2 regions of the Allobosea sp. genome follow, and region 2 is predicted to be linked to the other one. Evidence: predicted binding sites of a transcription regulator. Region 2 holds the regulator's gene; the other holds the start of a gene.
The links. Region 2 encodes LexA, which represses DNA repair genes until DNA is damaged. Its sites were predicted from a motif close to TGTTCNNNNTGTGTTCNG; they were not measured.

Region 1: recA (recombinase RecA) is a predicted target of LexA. The motif match lies at 2,405-2,422, and genes of this name have one in related genera.

What each region holds. Positions count from the first base shown of each region.
Region 1 covers NZ_JAMLIX010000001.1:2,981,536-2,989,147, forward strand. Annotated here, with positions in the region: gene alaS (alanine--tRNA ligase) at 1-938, opposite strand, end outside; gene recA (recombinase RecA) at 1,234-2,319, opposite strand; gene M9917_RS14150 (transporter substrate-binding domain-containing protein) at 2,640-3,431, opposite strand; gene M9917_RS14155 (amino acid ABC transporter permease) at 3,461-4,120, opposite strand; gene M9917_RS14160 (amino acid ABC transporter permease) at 4,125-4,799, opposite strand; gene M9917_RS14165 (GntR family transcriptional regulator) at 4,888-5,619, opposite strand; gene M9917_RS14170 (ornithine cyclodeaminase family protein) at 5,716-6,717, opposite strand; gene M9917_RS14175 (hydantoinase/carbamoylase family amidase) at 6,717-7,612, opposite strand, start outside.
Region 2 covers NZ_JAMLIX010000002.1:1,013,993-1,021,604, reverse strand. Annotated here, with positions in the region: gene trpD (anthranilate phosphoribosyltransferase) at 1-620, shown strand, start outside; gene trpC (indole-3-glycerol phosphate synthase TrpC) at 629-1,435, shown strand; gene moaC (cyclic pyranopterin monophosphate synthase MoaC) at 1,432-1,914, shown strand; gene M9917_RS19915 (molybdopterin molybdotransferase MoeA) at 1,914-3,125, shown strand; gene lexA (transcriptional repressor LexA) at 3,203-3,919, shown strand; gene M9917_RS19905 (ComEC/Rec2 family competence protein) at 3,975-6,236, opposite strand; gene gltX (glutamate--tRNA ligase) at 6,389-7,612, shown strand, end outside.

The DNA of each region.
Region 1 (7,612 bases), on a different contig from region 2:
GCATGGCGCATGCCGCGGCGCATGATCCGGCGCAGCACATAGCCGCGGCCCTCGTTCGAGGGCAGCACGCCATCGGCGATCAGGAAGGCGGAGCAGCGCAGATGATCGGCGATGACGCGGTGGCTCGCCTTCATCGGCCCGTCGGGATCGACCGAGGTCAGATCGGCGATGGCGCCGATCAGGGCGCGGAACAGGTCGATATCGTAGTTGTCATGCGTGCCCTGGAGCACGGCGGCGATGCGCTCCAGCCCCATGCCGGTGTCGATCGAGGGGCGGGGCAGGTCGGTGCGGATGCCGCCCGCGGCCTCCTCGTATTGCATGAACACGAGGTTCCAGATCTCGATGAAGCGGTCGCCGTCCTCGTCGGGCGAGCCTGGCGGGCCGCCCCAGATATGGTCGCCATGGTCGTAGAAGATCTCGGAGCAGGGGCCGCAGGGGCCCGTGTCGCCCATGCGCCAGAAATTGGCCGAGGTCGGGATGCGGATGATCTTGTCGTCGGAGAGGCCCGCGATCTTCCTCCAGAGGCCGTGCGCCTCGTCGTCCTGCGAATAGACGGTGACGAGGAGCTTGTCCCTGGGCAGGCCGAATTCGCGGGTGACCAGCGTCCAGGCGTGGTTGATCGCCTCATCCTTGAAATAGTCGCCGAAGGAGAAATTCCCCAGCATCTCGAAGAAGGTGTGGTGACGGGCGGTGTAGCCGACATTGTCGAGGTCGTTGTGCTTGCCGCCGGCGCGCACGCATTTCTGGGCGGTGGTGGCGCGCGAATAGGGGCGCTTCTCCTGGCCGGTGAAGACGTTCTTGAACTGCACCATGCCGGAATTGGCGAACATCAGCGTCGGATCGTTGCGCGGCACGAGCGGGCTCGACGGCACGACCTCGTGGCCGTTTGACTTGAAGTAGTCGAGGAAGGTCGACCGGATATCGTTGACGCCGCTCATCGCTGTCTTGCGCTCTGATCTTGGGCAGGGACCGGGCGCGCCCGGCGGGACGGACCGGTTCTAGTCAGGCGGCTCGCCGCTGTCCAGAAAGCTCGTTGCAACGCAAGGCCGGCAAGGTCTTATCGGCAAACGAAAAGGGGCAGCTCGTGGCTGCCCCCCCTGCGTGTCTTTCCCAAATGAAATGCCCGCCGTCATCGCGAGGAGCGAGGCGACGAAGCGATCCAGGCGACGTAGCGCCCCGCCGCCCTGGGATTGCTTCGTTTAACCCTCGCAATGACGGCTTGGGCGGGCCGGCTCAGGCCTCGCCTTCGTCGAGGTCGTCCGCGGTCGGGTGCGCCTGGTCGAGGATGCGCTCGGCGACGAGGCCGGAATTCTGCCGGATCGTGGCCTCGATCTTCGCCGCCAGATCCGGATTGTTCCTGAGAAAGCTCTTGGCGTTCTCGCGGCCCTGGCCGAGACGCTGACTGTCGAAGGAGAACCAGGCGCCCGACTTCTCGACCATGCCGGCCTTGACGCCGAGATCGATCAGTTCGCCGACCTTCGAGATGCCCTCGCCGAACATGATGTCGAACTCGACCTGCTTGAAGGGCGGCGCGACCTTGTTCTTGACGACCTTGACGCGAACCTGGTTGCCGGTCGCCTCGTCGCGCTCCTTCAGCGTCGAGATGCGGCGGATGTCGAGGCGTACGGAAGCGTAGAACTTGAGCGCGTTGCCGCCGGTGGTGGTCTCCGGGCTACCGTACATCACGCCGATCTTCATGCGGATCTGGTTGATGAAGATCACCATGCAGTTCGAGCGCGAGATCGAGGCGGTGAGCTTGCGCAGCGCCTGGCTCATCAGCCTCGCCTGTAGGCCGGGCTGGACGTCGCCCATCTCGCCCTCGATCTCGGCGCGAGGGGTCAGCGCCGCGACGGAATCGACCACGAGCACGTCGATGGCGCCGGAGCGAACGAGGGTGTCGGTGATCTCGAGCGCCTGCTCGCCGGTGTCGGGCTGCGAGATCAGGAGATCGTCGAGATTGACGCCGAGCTTGCGGGCATAAACGGGATCGAGCGCGTGCTCGGCATCGACGAAGGCGCAGACGCCGCCCTTTTTCTGCGCCTCGGCGATGGTGTGCAGCGCGAGCGTGGTCTTGCCCGAGGATTCGGGCCCGTAGATCTCGATGACGCGGCCCTTGGGCAGGCCGCCGACGCCGAGCGCGATGTCGAGGCCGAGCGACCCCGTCGAGACCGTCTCGATCTCGATCGATTGCGGGTTCTTGCCGAGCCGCATGATCGAGCCCTTGCCGAAGGCGCGTTCGATCTGGGAGAGCGCCGCGTCGAGCGCCTTGGCCTTGTCCATCGAGGAGCCTTCCACGAGTCTGAGGTTTGCCTGATTCACGGGTCTCGGCTCCTTATGGCAGGGCGGCGGGGACATCTCAATCACGCCTTGCCATGAGGATGATCATGTTTTGTTCCGGCCAGCAAGTTCTTTTTTTGTTCCCGGTGTCAGGTTCTGTCAGGAGGGCGGAGAATGTCGCTTCCGGATACGCCGAAGCGATGAAGTTCTCCGGCGGCGCGCGCCACGGAGCGCTTGGCCTCTAACCCGCTGATAAACAAGGTTCGGGCTGTGGCTTGTCGCCCTGCGCAGACGCCTTGGCGAGGCTCCCTCAAATAGGGGGGCTGGCGCAGCCGCGGCGGCACCCGCCCCCCTTCCATTCGTTACAGCTCCCACTTCTCCTTCAACTCCTGGAGGCGGCCAGCGAGGCGCTGGCTTTCGATCCAGGTGTTCAGGAAATTCAGAAGATGATATTCGCCCGGGCGCACCGAATATGCCCGGAAACGCGAGTTCAGCTGGCGATCCGGCTCCAGGATGCGCACGGGCGCCTGCGGATTGGCGCGTACGAATCCACGAATGCTGTTGGCGTCGCCGACATTCGCATCGGCACGCTTGTTCGCGACCTCGAGCACCGGCGCCACCTGATTTTCCGTCGTCAGCACGCGTATCGTCGCCTTGGGGAAGAGCGTGCGTGCCGTCTGTTCGTTGCTGGTGCCGCCAAGTTCAGATAAGGTAATGCCTGCCTTGTTCAGATCCTCGTGCTTCTGGAAGGGAGCATCCTTATGAACCAGGATCAGTTCACCGGCGATGATATAGCCATCGGTGAAGACAACCGACATGGCTCGATCGGGCGTCGCGAAAGTCGAGGCCATGAGAACATCATATTGCCCTGCCATCATGCCGCTGATGATGGTCGGCCAAGTCGAATCGACGATTTGCAGCTTTACGCCCATAGCCTTGGCGAGGTCATTCGCCATATCGACGTTGAAGCCCTCCCAGGTATTGTTGGCAGGATTCTTGATGGCGAATGGAGGCGATTCCGCGATACCGACCCTCAAGACCCCGGAGGACTTTATACGCTGAATGGCCTGATCCTGTTGCGCGAAGGCATTCTGGGCCATGAGCGACATGGCTAGCGCGAACAATAAAGCAAAAAACTTTGATAGTTTCGGCATGTTCATGTCTCCTCGTTGGATGGTGTGTTCTACGTTGATCCGGCTTCCCTCGTTGCTAAATTTCGAGAAATAACACTGATAGGGAATATTATTATAAAAAACGCAACGCCTATAACCGTAAAAAATTCCAGATATCTATAAGTCTGACCACCAAGGCTAAAAGCAACCTGCGCAACTTCTACAATTCCGATTGTGGATAATAACGTTGAGTGCTTCAGGATTTCGGTTGAGTAATTGACGATCGGCGCGACCATGCGCTTGATCGCCTGGGGCAGGATCACGCGTCCCCAGCGCGGCAGGGGCGATAGCCCCAGGGCGAGCGCAGCTTCATACTGGCCGCGCGGCACGGACTGTATGCCGGCGCGGAAAATCTCGCCGAGATTTGCGCCAGCTCCCAGCGACAAGGCCAATATTCCTGTGAACAGGGCGGAGAGACCGAGATTCGTAATCTGTGGAAGGCAATAATAAGACCAGAATATCAAAACCATTTCTGGTATATTTCTAAATACGTTGACGTATAAACGGCCAATTATAAGCCCGCTGCGGCTTCCGGATACATTGATGGCGGCGACGAGCAAGCCGATGATCGATCCAAGCACGAAAACCAGGAGCGTTATCCACGCAGTCGCGAATAAGCCTTGCAGCAGATTTGGCCAGTAGCGGAAGATAACGCTCCAGTCGAAGAACATCAGCCTACCTCCCGGATTGACGCAGGTGGCTTTCGAGATGCCTGGCGAGCATGTCGAACGATAGTCCAATCAGAAGATAGATCAGTGCAGCAAACGTGAAGATCTCTACAGATCGGAATGTGTAGTTGCTGATGCGGCTGACGTTCTGCAGGAGTTCGCCGACCGACAGGATCGACATGATGGTCGTGCCCTTGAAGACGCTCAGGATCATGTTGACGAGCGGAGGCATCATGATCCTGAGGGCCTGCGGCAAGATCACCAGGCGAAACGTCAGCCAGCGCGGCAGCCCCAGGGCATTGCTCGCTTCCCACTGGCCGCGCGGGATGGCGACGATGCCGCCTCGAACGATCTCGGTGAAATAGGCTCCTGCGCTCAATGTCAGCGTAAAAAAGCCGCTTTGCGAAGGTGTCAGCGGCACGCCTGTAATCATCGGCAATGCAAAATGCATCCACATCAGTTGCACGAGCAACGGCGTGTTGCGGAACAACTCGACATAGCATGTCACCAGCCAGGACAGGCTGCGCCCGATCAGGCGCTCGGCGACAGCCAGCACGACACCGACGGATATTCCCGCGATCGACGAGGCTACCGTCAGCCAAAGAGTGATGAGCAGGGCCTCAAACAGCGTTTGCCGATACGTCCAGATCAGCCCCGGCTGCAGGTCGAGGAGGGTGTTCATCGAGACAGGCCGCTTGCGGGAGCGACCGCGCATCCGGGCGCGGCGCGGCGGCCGGGATTTGGATCATGGATAGGCGCCCGCCATCTCGTCATGATGATCCCGCTCCGATATCGCCGGCGGCGCGGGCAGGGCGCGGCCCCGCCTCGTCCTGCGGCACGACCTTGCTTTCCACCGGGCGCATGCCCTTGAGCGCCGCGACGATCGTCTCGCCGTTGTGCATGACGTGATCGCGCATCACGGTTTCCGCCCTGGCGGGGTCGCGTGCCCGCAGACAGTCGAGGATCAGGCGGTGCTCATGGCCCACCAGCTCCGGCTCGACATGATTTCCGACGTAAAGCCGAATATAGGGGCGGACCTGCTGCCGGCTGTTGCTGATCAGATTGCACAGCCGCTGCCGGCCCGACAGGAGGCAGATCCGGTCATGAAAGCGGTCGTGCTCCACGACCCACTGCATATGATCCGGCTTGATCCGGGCCATGTGCACCAGATCGGAATCGAGAGCGGCCAGATCGTCCGCATTCGCCTTCCGCGCGGCAAGGCCGGCCGCCAGGGCCTCCAGCGCGGCCCTCATCTCGAACAGTTCAAGGATGTCCTCGGGCGTGAGATTGGTGACCACGGCCCCGCGATTGGGGCGCAAGGTGACGAGGCCTTCGGCATCGAGCTGGCGCAGCGCCTCGCGCACCGGCATGCGGCTCAGGCCCAGCACCTCGGCGATACTCTCCGACTTCAGGCGCATATCGCCGGGGAATTGTCCGGAGACGATCTGGTTGCGCAAATACTCGTAGGCGAGTTGCTGAGGGGTCTGCCGGATGCGGCGCATGAAGATCTCTCCAGAATCCTGTTGTGGCCGCTCAGTTAAGGAGCGGCCCGCCGAAATCTGGCAGATGCGCGCCATGGTCAATAGCTTGCAGGGTGGCTATGCCATGCATGCGGAATCTCCAAGATGATCGAAGGTCATTCCATGAGCAGATCCGACCTTATGCAGCAGATCCTCGCAGAGGATCAGGTCCTGCACGGCGGTGCCCAGAGATTTGAACATCGTTATCTCGTCTCTGGACTGGCGGCCGGGAATTCTGCCTGCAAGGCACGCGCCGATCTCGCCGCGCAGGCGGCGCCGGTCCAGAACGCCTGAATCCAGCGGGATACGGATATCGCCGGCGCGTTCCAGACAACTGGCCATGGAGTCGACGTAACAGCAGGCGCGCCCGGCAACGTGGTCGTCGACCTCGCGGGTCGTCGGCTGGAAGGCGCCGCCGGCGTTGATGTGCGTGCCGGGCCTGATGCGCCTGCCGTCGAAGACCGGCGCGACGGCGCTGGTCACGGCCGTGACGATGTCGGCCTTTTCGGCCGCGTCGTCAGGGCCGATGTCGATGTCGATGCGGGGGTTGCCCGGAAGCGGATCGCGCCTCAGCCGTTCGGCGAGCGCCGCCACGCGGCTCGGCGTGCGACCGACCAGGATGACACGCTCGAGGGAACGGACGCGGGCGATCAGGCGGACGCTCGGCTCCGAGAGCTTGCCCGAGCCGTAGACGGCGAGCACGCGGGCATCCGGGCGCGCCAGCTCGTCGGTCGCCGCGGCCAGCCCCGCCGCCGTCCGGAAATCGGTGAAATAATCGGATGAGACCAGCCCGAGAGGGGCCAGGCTGTCGGCTTCGAAGAGCAGGATCATGGATGTCGTCGCAAGACCTTCGGCCCCTTCGCGGCGCCGATTGGCGATGATCTTCAGGCCGAAGACCCGATCGCGGATCAAGCCGGGCATCACCAGTATGACGCCGCCGACATCGGGCCGGTGGATCTCCGCCCGTATCGGCATGTCGGCCTGGCCGCTGGACAGCGCCTCGAAGGCAACGCGAGAGGCCCGGATGGCCTCGTCGGGATTGGCCAGCGCGTAGACATCCGCTTCCGACAGCAACTTCATCAGATCACACTCCGCAGATGCGCGGCGACCGCATCCGCCAGCACCTGACAGCCCAATACGATGTCCTCTTCGTTCGTGTTTTCCGTGGTATCGTGGCTTCGACCGCCGATGCTGGGCACGAACAGCATGGCGCTCGGCAAGGCACGGGCCATGACCATCGCATCGTGGCCGGCTCCGGAAGGCATGGGCGAGAAGGCGATCCCGCGCTGCTGCGCCGCACGGGCAATCAGGCTCTGGAGGCCGGCATCCATGGCGACCGGATGGACTCTGCCGGCGGGTGTCGCCGTCATCGCAACTCCGGACAGGCCGTCCTCGGCGCGTATGGCCGCAAGCAGTGCCTGTTCAAGTCGATCCAGTGTCGCGGCGTCGAGATCGCGCATCTCGACGATCATCGAGGCTTCCGCGGGGACGACATTGGCGGCGCCCGGCGAGAAGCCCATCACGCCGATATTCCAGACCGTATCCGGACTGCCGTTGCCGGCGATCAGGCCCGGCAAGGCGGCGGCGAAGCGGATCAGAGCCCGGCCGGCGTCGCGCCGCATCTCCATGGGCGTCGTGCCGGCATGGTTGGCCTCGCCCTGCGTGGTGACCCGGAAGCGCCTGATGCCGACAATTCCGGTGACGACCCCGATCGGCACCTTCGCGGCTTCGAGCCGCGGCCCCTGCTCGATATGGGCCTCGAAGAAGGCGGTCACGCGGCCGCCGTCCATGCGGAAGGCGTCCGGGGCGAGCGCCAGCCTGGCGACGGCACGGTCGAGGGGCAACCCTTCCGGCCCCTCGATCGCCGCCAGCTCCGCCTCGTCGAGCTCACCGAGGAAGGCTTTGCTGCCAAGACAGGGAATGTAGCTTCCTTCCTCGTCCTGAAACGAGACGACATCGACATTCCCGAGGCCTT
Region 2 (7,612 bases):
TCGGGCTCGATCCGGCCGCGACCGAGCGCTGCATCCGGCAAGCCGGCGTCGGCTTCATGTTCGCGCCGACGCATCATGCCTCGATGCGCCATGTCGCGCCGGTGCGCACCGAGCTCGGCACGCGCACGATCTTCAACCTGCTCGGGCCGCTCTCCAACCCGGCCGGGGCGAAGCGCCAGCTCATCGGCGCCTTCTCCGAGACCTGGCTGGAGCCGATGGTCAAGGTGCTCGCCTCCCTCGGCTCGACCAGCGTCTGGGCGGTGCACGGCTCCGACGGGCTCGACGAGATCACCACCACCGGGCCGACCCGCGTCGTCTCGCTGGAGAACGGCGAGATCACCCGCTTCTCGATCAGCCCCGCCGATGTCGGCCTTCAGCCGGCGAAGCCCGAAGACCTGCGCGGCGGCACGCCCGAAGAGAACGCGGCGGCGCTCAACGCCGTGCTCGCCGGGGAGAAGACCGCCTTCCGCGACATCGCCGCCTTCAATGCCGCCGCCGCCCTCCTCGTCGCCGGCAAGGCGAAGGACCTGAAAGAGGGCTTCGCCCTGGCGAGCGCCGCGATCGATTCAGGCCGGGCGAAGGCGACCCTCGCCGCGCTCGTCGAAGCCTCGAACGCGTGAGCGCCGGCATGACCGACATCCTCGCCAGAATCGAAGCCTATAAGCGACAGGAGATCGCCGCCGCCAAGGCCGCCGTCCCGCAGGCCGAGATCGAAAAGCGCGCGCGCGCCGCAGGCCAACCGCGCGGCTTCGCCGATGCGCTCGGGGCCAAGCTCGCGCAAGGCACGCCCGCCCTGATCGCCGAGATCAAGAAGGCGAGCCCGTCCAGGGGCCTGATCCGGGCCGATTTCGACCCGCCCACGCTCGCGCGTGCCTATGCGGCCGGCGGCGCGGCCTGTCTTTCCGTGCTGACCGACGCGCCCTCCTTTCAGGGCAGGCCGGAGTTCCTGACGCAGGCGCGCGAGGCCGCCGGCCTGCCGGCGCTGCGCAAGGATTTCCTCTACGAGCCCTATCAGGTCCATGAGGCCCGCGCCTGGGGCGCCGATTGCATCCTGATCATCATGGCCGGCGTCGACGACGCCACCGCCAAGGCGCTGAACGAGACCGCGCGCGGGCTCGGCATGGACGTGCTGGTCGAGGTGCATGACGACGCCGAGCTCGACCGGGCGCTGAAGCTGGAAAGCAGGCTCATCGGCATCAACAACCGCGACCTGCGCAGCTTCAACGTCGATCTCGCGGTGACGGAACGGCTGGCGCCGCGCGTGCCCGCCGGCCGGATCGTCATTAGCGAAAGCGGCATCTTCAGCCATGCCGACATCGCCCGGCTCAACCGGGCGGGCGTGAACAGCTTTCTCGTCGGCGAGAGCCTGATGCGGCAAGCCGACGTGACCGCCGCGACGCGGGACCTGCTCGCCGGCAAGGCCGACGCGGCGTGAGCAGGCTCAGCCATCTCGACGCCCAGGGTGAGGCGCATATGGTCGATGTCGGCGGCAAGGCCGAGACGGTGCGTCTCGCCATCGCCGAAGGCAACGTCGTGATGGCGCCGGAAACCATCGCGATCGTGCGCGACGGCAACGCCAGGAAGGGCGACGTGCTCGGCACCGCCCGGCTAGCCGGCATCATGGCGGCGAAGCGCACGCATGAGCTGATCCCGCTCTGCCACCCGCTGCTGCTGAGCAAGATTGCCGTCGATCTCACCATCGACGAGGCGCTGCCGGGCGTGCGCGTGCGCGCCGAAGTCAGGATGAAGGGCCAGACCGGCGTCGAGATGGAGGCGCTGACCGCCGTCTCCGTCGCCTGTCTCACCGTCTACGACATGGTCAAGGCCGTCGACCGGGCGATGCGGATCGAGGCTATCCGCCTGCTGCGCAAATCCGGCGGCCAGTCCGGCGATTACGAGGCGAAAGAGTCCTGATGGCGCTCACCCCGGTCCCCGTCGCGCGCAAGGCGCTGCTCGAGAGCATCCCGGGGCCGATGGGAGCGGAGACCCTGCCACTCTCCCAATGCGCCTGGCGGGTGCTCGCCACCGAGGTCGAGGCGCTGAGGACCCATCCGCCCTTCGCCAATTCCGCCATGGACGGCTATGCCGTGCGCGGCGACGAGATGGCGCAAGGCGTTGCGCTCGCCGTGATCGGCGAATCGGCCGCCGGCCGGGCTTTCGAGGGTGCGGTCGGGCCGGGTGAGGCGGTGCGCATCTTCACCGGCGCGCCGATGCCGCAGGGCGCCGACACGATCCTGATCCAGGAAGATGCGGACGGCGTCGGCAGCCCGGCGATCCGCGTGCGCGTGCCGCCCGCGAAGGGCCAGTTCCTGCGCGCTGCGGGGCTCGATTTCCACAAGGGCGACGTCCTGCTGCCGGCCGGGCGCGTGCTCGACGGCGCGGCGCTCGGGCTCGCCGCCGCGATGGGGCACCCGGCCCTGGCCGTCCGGCGCAAGCCCAGCGTCGCGATCCTCGCCACCGGCGACGAGCTGGTGGCGCCGGGCGAGCCGGTGGGGCGCGACCAGATCGTCGCCTCGAACTCGTTCGCGCTCGCCGCGCTGGTCGAGAAGGCCGGCGGCAGCGTGCTCGATCTCGGCATCGCCCGCGACGACCATGCCGACCTCGCCGCGAAGATCGCGCAGGCGCGGGCAGCCGAGGCCGATGTGCTGATCACGCTCGGCGGCGCCTCGGTCGGCGCGCACGACCTCGTGCACGAGGCGCTGACGCGGGCGGGCATGGCGCTCGGCTTCTGGAAGATCGCGATGCGGCCGGGCAAGCCGATGATGACCGGGCGCCTCGGTCCGATGGTGGTGGTCGGCCTGCCCGGCAACCCGGTCTCCTCGATCGTCTGCGGCCATCTCTTCGTGCTGCCGCTGATCGAGGCGCTGCTCGGCATCACTGACGCCGGCCGCGACCGCAGCATCCCCGCTTTGCTCGGCCGCGACCTGCCGGGCAACGACGCGCGCGAGGATTACCTGCGCTCGGAGCTTTCGCTGACGCCGGAAGGCTGGGTCGCGACGCCCTTCGGCCGGCAGGATTCCTCGATGCTCGGCACGCTGGCGCGGGCGCAGGCGCTGACGATCCGCCCGGCCTATGCCCCTCCGGCGAAGCAGGGCGACCCCTGCCGCATCCTGCCGCTACGGTAGCTGCTTGCGGAACACAAGCAGAACGCGTATGGTGTTCGTGCTTTGTTTCGAATCTCTTCCAGGGGCCGGCGGGGACCATGCTGACACGCAAGCAACACGAACTCCTGCGCTTCATCCAGGAACGCTTGCGCGAGAGCGGCGTGCCGCCCTCCTTCGACGAGATGAAGGACGCGCTCGACCTGCGCTCGAAATCCGGCATCCACCGGCTGATCATGGCGCTGGAGGAGCGCGGCTTCATCCGCCGCCTGCCGAACCGGGCGCGCGCGCTCGAGGTCATCAAGACGCCGGAAGGGCTCGGCGCACCGCAGCCGCGGCAGCGCTTCAGCCCGGCCGTGGTCCAGGGCGGCCGAGGCGCTGAGCCGGCTTCCGCCAGGCCGCGCCCCGCGGCAGCGGCGGAGGAGGACGGCCGGCGCGCCGTCGCCATCCCCGTCATGGGCCGCATCGCCGCCGGCACGCCGATCTCGGCGATCCAGAGCCGCAGCCACACCGTTTCGCTGCCGCCCGACATGCTGGGCTCCGGCGAGCATTACGCGCTGGAGGTGCGCGGCGATTCGATGGTCGAGGCCGGCATCCTCGACGGCGATACCGTCATCATCCGCAGGCAGGACACGGCCGATACCGGCGACATCATCGTGGCGCTGATCGACGACGAGGAGGCGACGCTGAAGCGGCTGCGCAAGCGCGGCTCCGCGATCGCGCTCGAAGCGGCGAACCCGGCCTACGAAACCCGCACGCTCGCCCCCGACCGGGTCAAGATCCAGGGGCGGCTGGTCAACCTGATGCGGCGTTACTGAAGGCGATCGGTCGCCATCGGGGCTGGGCGACGGCCCCCGGCTTGATCGGCAACGCCTACAAGGGGTCCGGATCGCCATCGGCGGCATCGGCCGATGGCCGAGGGGCTGCAGCCGGCGGGGCCGCAGGCGCCGGCTTGCCGCGGCTCCAGGGCCTTTCGGCGCCGGAGCGTTCCGCGGCATGGCTGCTCCAGCCCTTGGATGCGCGGTAGAGCGAGGTCGCGCCGCCGCGCGAGAGCGTCATCCGCTCGATCAGCTGCGCCTTGCAGGCCCCACTCCAGGGGGTGGCGGTGACGACGAGGTCGGCCCGCTGGCAATCCTCGACGATCGCCAGCCGGTCGCGCGCATAGGAGACCGTGCGCCGGTCTGCCGTCCGGGCGATGCAGGCCAGCCTGTCGCAGGCGATGCCGGCCCTGAGCGAGGGATCGTCGGGCGAGCGGGCGTCGCCATCGGCGGCGAGCCATTGCTGGAGGACGAAGCGGCTGGGCTTGCCGGCGATGGCGAGGCGCCCGTCGGGCCCACGCACCGCCAGCCCCGCGCCGTCGCGCTCGATCAGGATCTCGGGCCGCTCCGGCTTGCCGGCTATCGCGACGCCGAAGACCAGTGGCAACACCGCAAGCCAGCGCCAGGCGGTCGTCCAGAGCGTCAGCCACAAAAGCGCCAGCGCGAAGCAGCCCAGCACCGCCGGACCGAACGCCGCGACCGTCACCGTGGAATGGTCGATGGTCGCGACCCAATGCGCCACGCTGAGCACCGCGTCGGAGGCGAGCCCCATCAGCGCCCAGGCCGGCCAGTCCAGCCCGAACGGGTAGGCGAGCACGCCGAACACCGCCGCCGGCATCACGAAAAGCGAGACGAAGGGCAGCGCCATGGCGTTGCCGAGCAGGCCGAAGGGGTTGAAGGTCTGGAAATGATAGGCGCCGAAGGGTGCGGTGGCGGCGGTCGCCAGCAAGGTGGTGACGACGATGCCGAGCGCCGCCGTCGCGATCGGCCCAAGCGGCCAGGGCAGCGCCGGCGGCGGATTCGTGCGCTCGCGCCCCTCCCAGCGCTCGGCGAAGGCGATCAGCGCCGCGACCGCGCCGAAGGACATCTGGAAGCTCGGTCCCAGCAGCGCGTCGGGCTCGCGCAGCAGCACGATCATGGCGGCGATCGCGAGGTTGCGCATGCTGAGCGCCGTACGGTCGACCAGGATCGCGCCCAGCATCACCAGCGTCATGATCAGCGAGCGCTCGGTCGCGACGTCGCCGCCGGAGAAGATGCAATAGCCGGTCGCGCCGAGCATGGCCGCCAGCGCCGCGAGCTTCTTCACCGGCCAGCGCAGCGCCGCGGTCTGCGACAGGGCGAGGAGCGCGCGCACCAGCGCGAAGATCGTCCCGGCGGCGAGCACCATGTGCAGCCCGGAGATCGAGACGATGTGGTAGATGCCGGCGGCGCGCAGATCGTTGTTGGTCGCCTCGGTGATCAGGCCGCGCTTGCCGGTGACGAGCGCGGCGGCGACCGCCCCGCCCTGTCCGCCCGCGACCTCGGCGATGCGCCGCGTCAGGGCGTTGCGGGCGCGGTCGATCGTCGCGTCGACGGTCAGGCGCGTCGGCGGGGGATGAGGCGGCGGCGCGAGCGCGATCTTGCCGGAGACGCTGCCGACGGCGCCGATCCCGCGGAAGAAGGCATCGCGGCCGAAATCATAGCCGCCGGCCCTGGCCGGTCCCGGCGGGGGCAGAAGCCGCGCCGTGGCGAGGATGTGGTCGCCCGGCGCCACGGAACCCGCCCGGATGTTGACACGGACCCGCTTCGGCCGCTCGCCCGCAGGCACCCCGGCGATATCCGTGACCAGCAGCACGAGCCGCGCCCCGCCGCCATCGCGGGTTTCGACGCTCTCGACGAAGCCGGAGAGCTTGCCGATGCGCGCCCGCTCCAGCATCGGCGCGGCGACATCGGCGGTGCGCCAGACCCCGGCGGCGAAGCCCGTGAAAGCCGCCGCCGCGGCGAGACAGGCCATCGCGGCGTAACGGCGCAGGCGCAGCGCGAAGGCGAGCGCACCGCTGAGCATAAGGCCGGCGAGCGGCGCCCACAGGGCGGGCTCCCGGTCCGCCGCGAAATAGAGCAAGATGCCGGCGCCCATCGCGACGGGCAGCCAGAGGAAAGGCCGGCGCCGCTCGGCCTCCAGCGCGAAGCCTTGCCGCAGATGCAGCCAGAGCCGTCCGAACAGGGGATCGAGGCGCACCGCAAGCGGGCGTGTGGCGCCCAGGCGGGCCGGCCAGGCACGGACCTGCGCGCCGCGCCGGCCTCGTCCCGGCCCATCCCCCGGCGGCGCCGGCTCCATCGCCCGCTCCTCCCCTGCCGGCCCTGCGATTTGACCGCTTAACCTTTCCGGCCAAGCCATGTTACAGGGCGCGCGCCGATTGTCATGCCACGATCTGCGCCCTTCCCGTTTCGCCCCCGGGCGGTCCCGCCGCCCGGCCGGAGTTTTCTCGCATGAGCAACGCCGTCGTCACGCGCTTTGCGCCCTCGCCCACCGGCTTCCTGCATATCGGCGGGGCCCGGACGGCGCTGTTCAACTGGCTCTATGCCCGCCGGCAGGGCGGCAAGATGCTGCTGCGCATCGAGGACACCGACCGGGAACGCTCGACCGATGCGGCGATCGCCGCGATCCTCGACGGGCTGAAATGGCTCGGCCTCGATTGGGACGGTGAGACAGTCTACCAGTTCCAGCGCGCCGGCCGGCATCGCGAGGTCGCCGAGGAGATGCTCGCCGCCGGCAAGGCCTATCTCTGCTACGCGACCCCGGCCGAACTCGAGGAGATGCGCGAGAAGGCCCGCGCCGAGGGCAAGCCGCTGCGCTATGACGGGCGCTGGCGCGACCGCGACCCGGCGACGGCGCCGGCCGGCGCGAAGCCCGTGATCCGCCTGAAGGCGCCACAGACCGGGGAGACGGTGGTGAACGACGAGGTGCAGGGCCGCGTCGTCTGGCAGAACGAGAACCTCGACGACCTCGTGCTGCTGCGCTCGGACGGCACGCCGACCTATATGCTGGCGGTGGTGGTCGACGATCACGACATGGGCGTCACTCACGTCATCCGCGGCGACGACCACCTGACCAACGCCGCCCGCCAGACGCAGATCTACCAGGCGCTCGGCTGGGACGTGCCGAGCATGTCGCATATCCCGCTGATCCACGGGCCGGACGGCGCCAAGCTCTCGAAGCGCCACGGCGCGCTCGGCATCGATGCCTATCGCTCGATGGGCTATCTGCCGGCGGCGCTGCGCAACTATCTGGTGCGGCTGGGGTGGAGCCATGGCGACCAGGAGGTCTTCTCGACGCAGGAGATGATCGACGCCTTCGGCCTCTCCGCGATCGGCCGCTCGCCGGCGCGCTTCGACTACGCCAAGCTGGAGAACCTCAACGGGCTCTATATGCGCCAGTCGGGCGATGCCGAACTGCTCGACGCGCTCAAGGTCATCCTGCCGGAGATCGGGCCGGCGCGCGGCCTCGGCTCGACGCTCCCGCCGGAGCTGGAGGCGAAGTTCCTCGCCGCCATGCCCGGGCTCAAGGAGCGCGCCAAGACGCTGGTCGAGCTCCTCGACTCCGCCTTCTATCTCCATGCCCGGCGGCCGCTGAAGCTCGACGAGAAGGCGGCCGGCCTGCTCGACGCGGCCGCGCGGCAGCGGCTGCCGCAGATCGCGGAGAAGCTCGCCGGC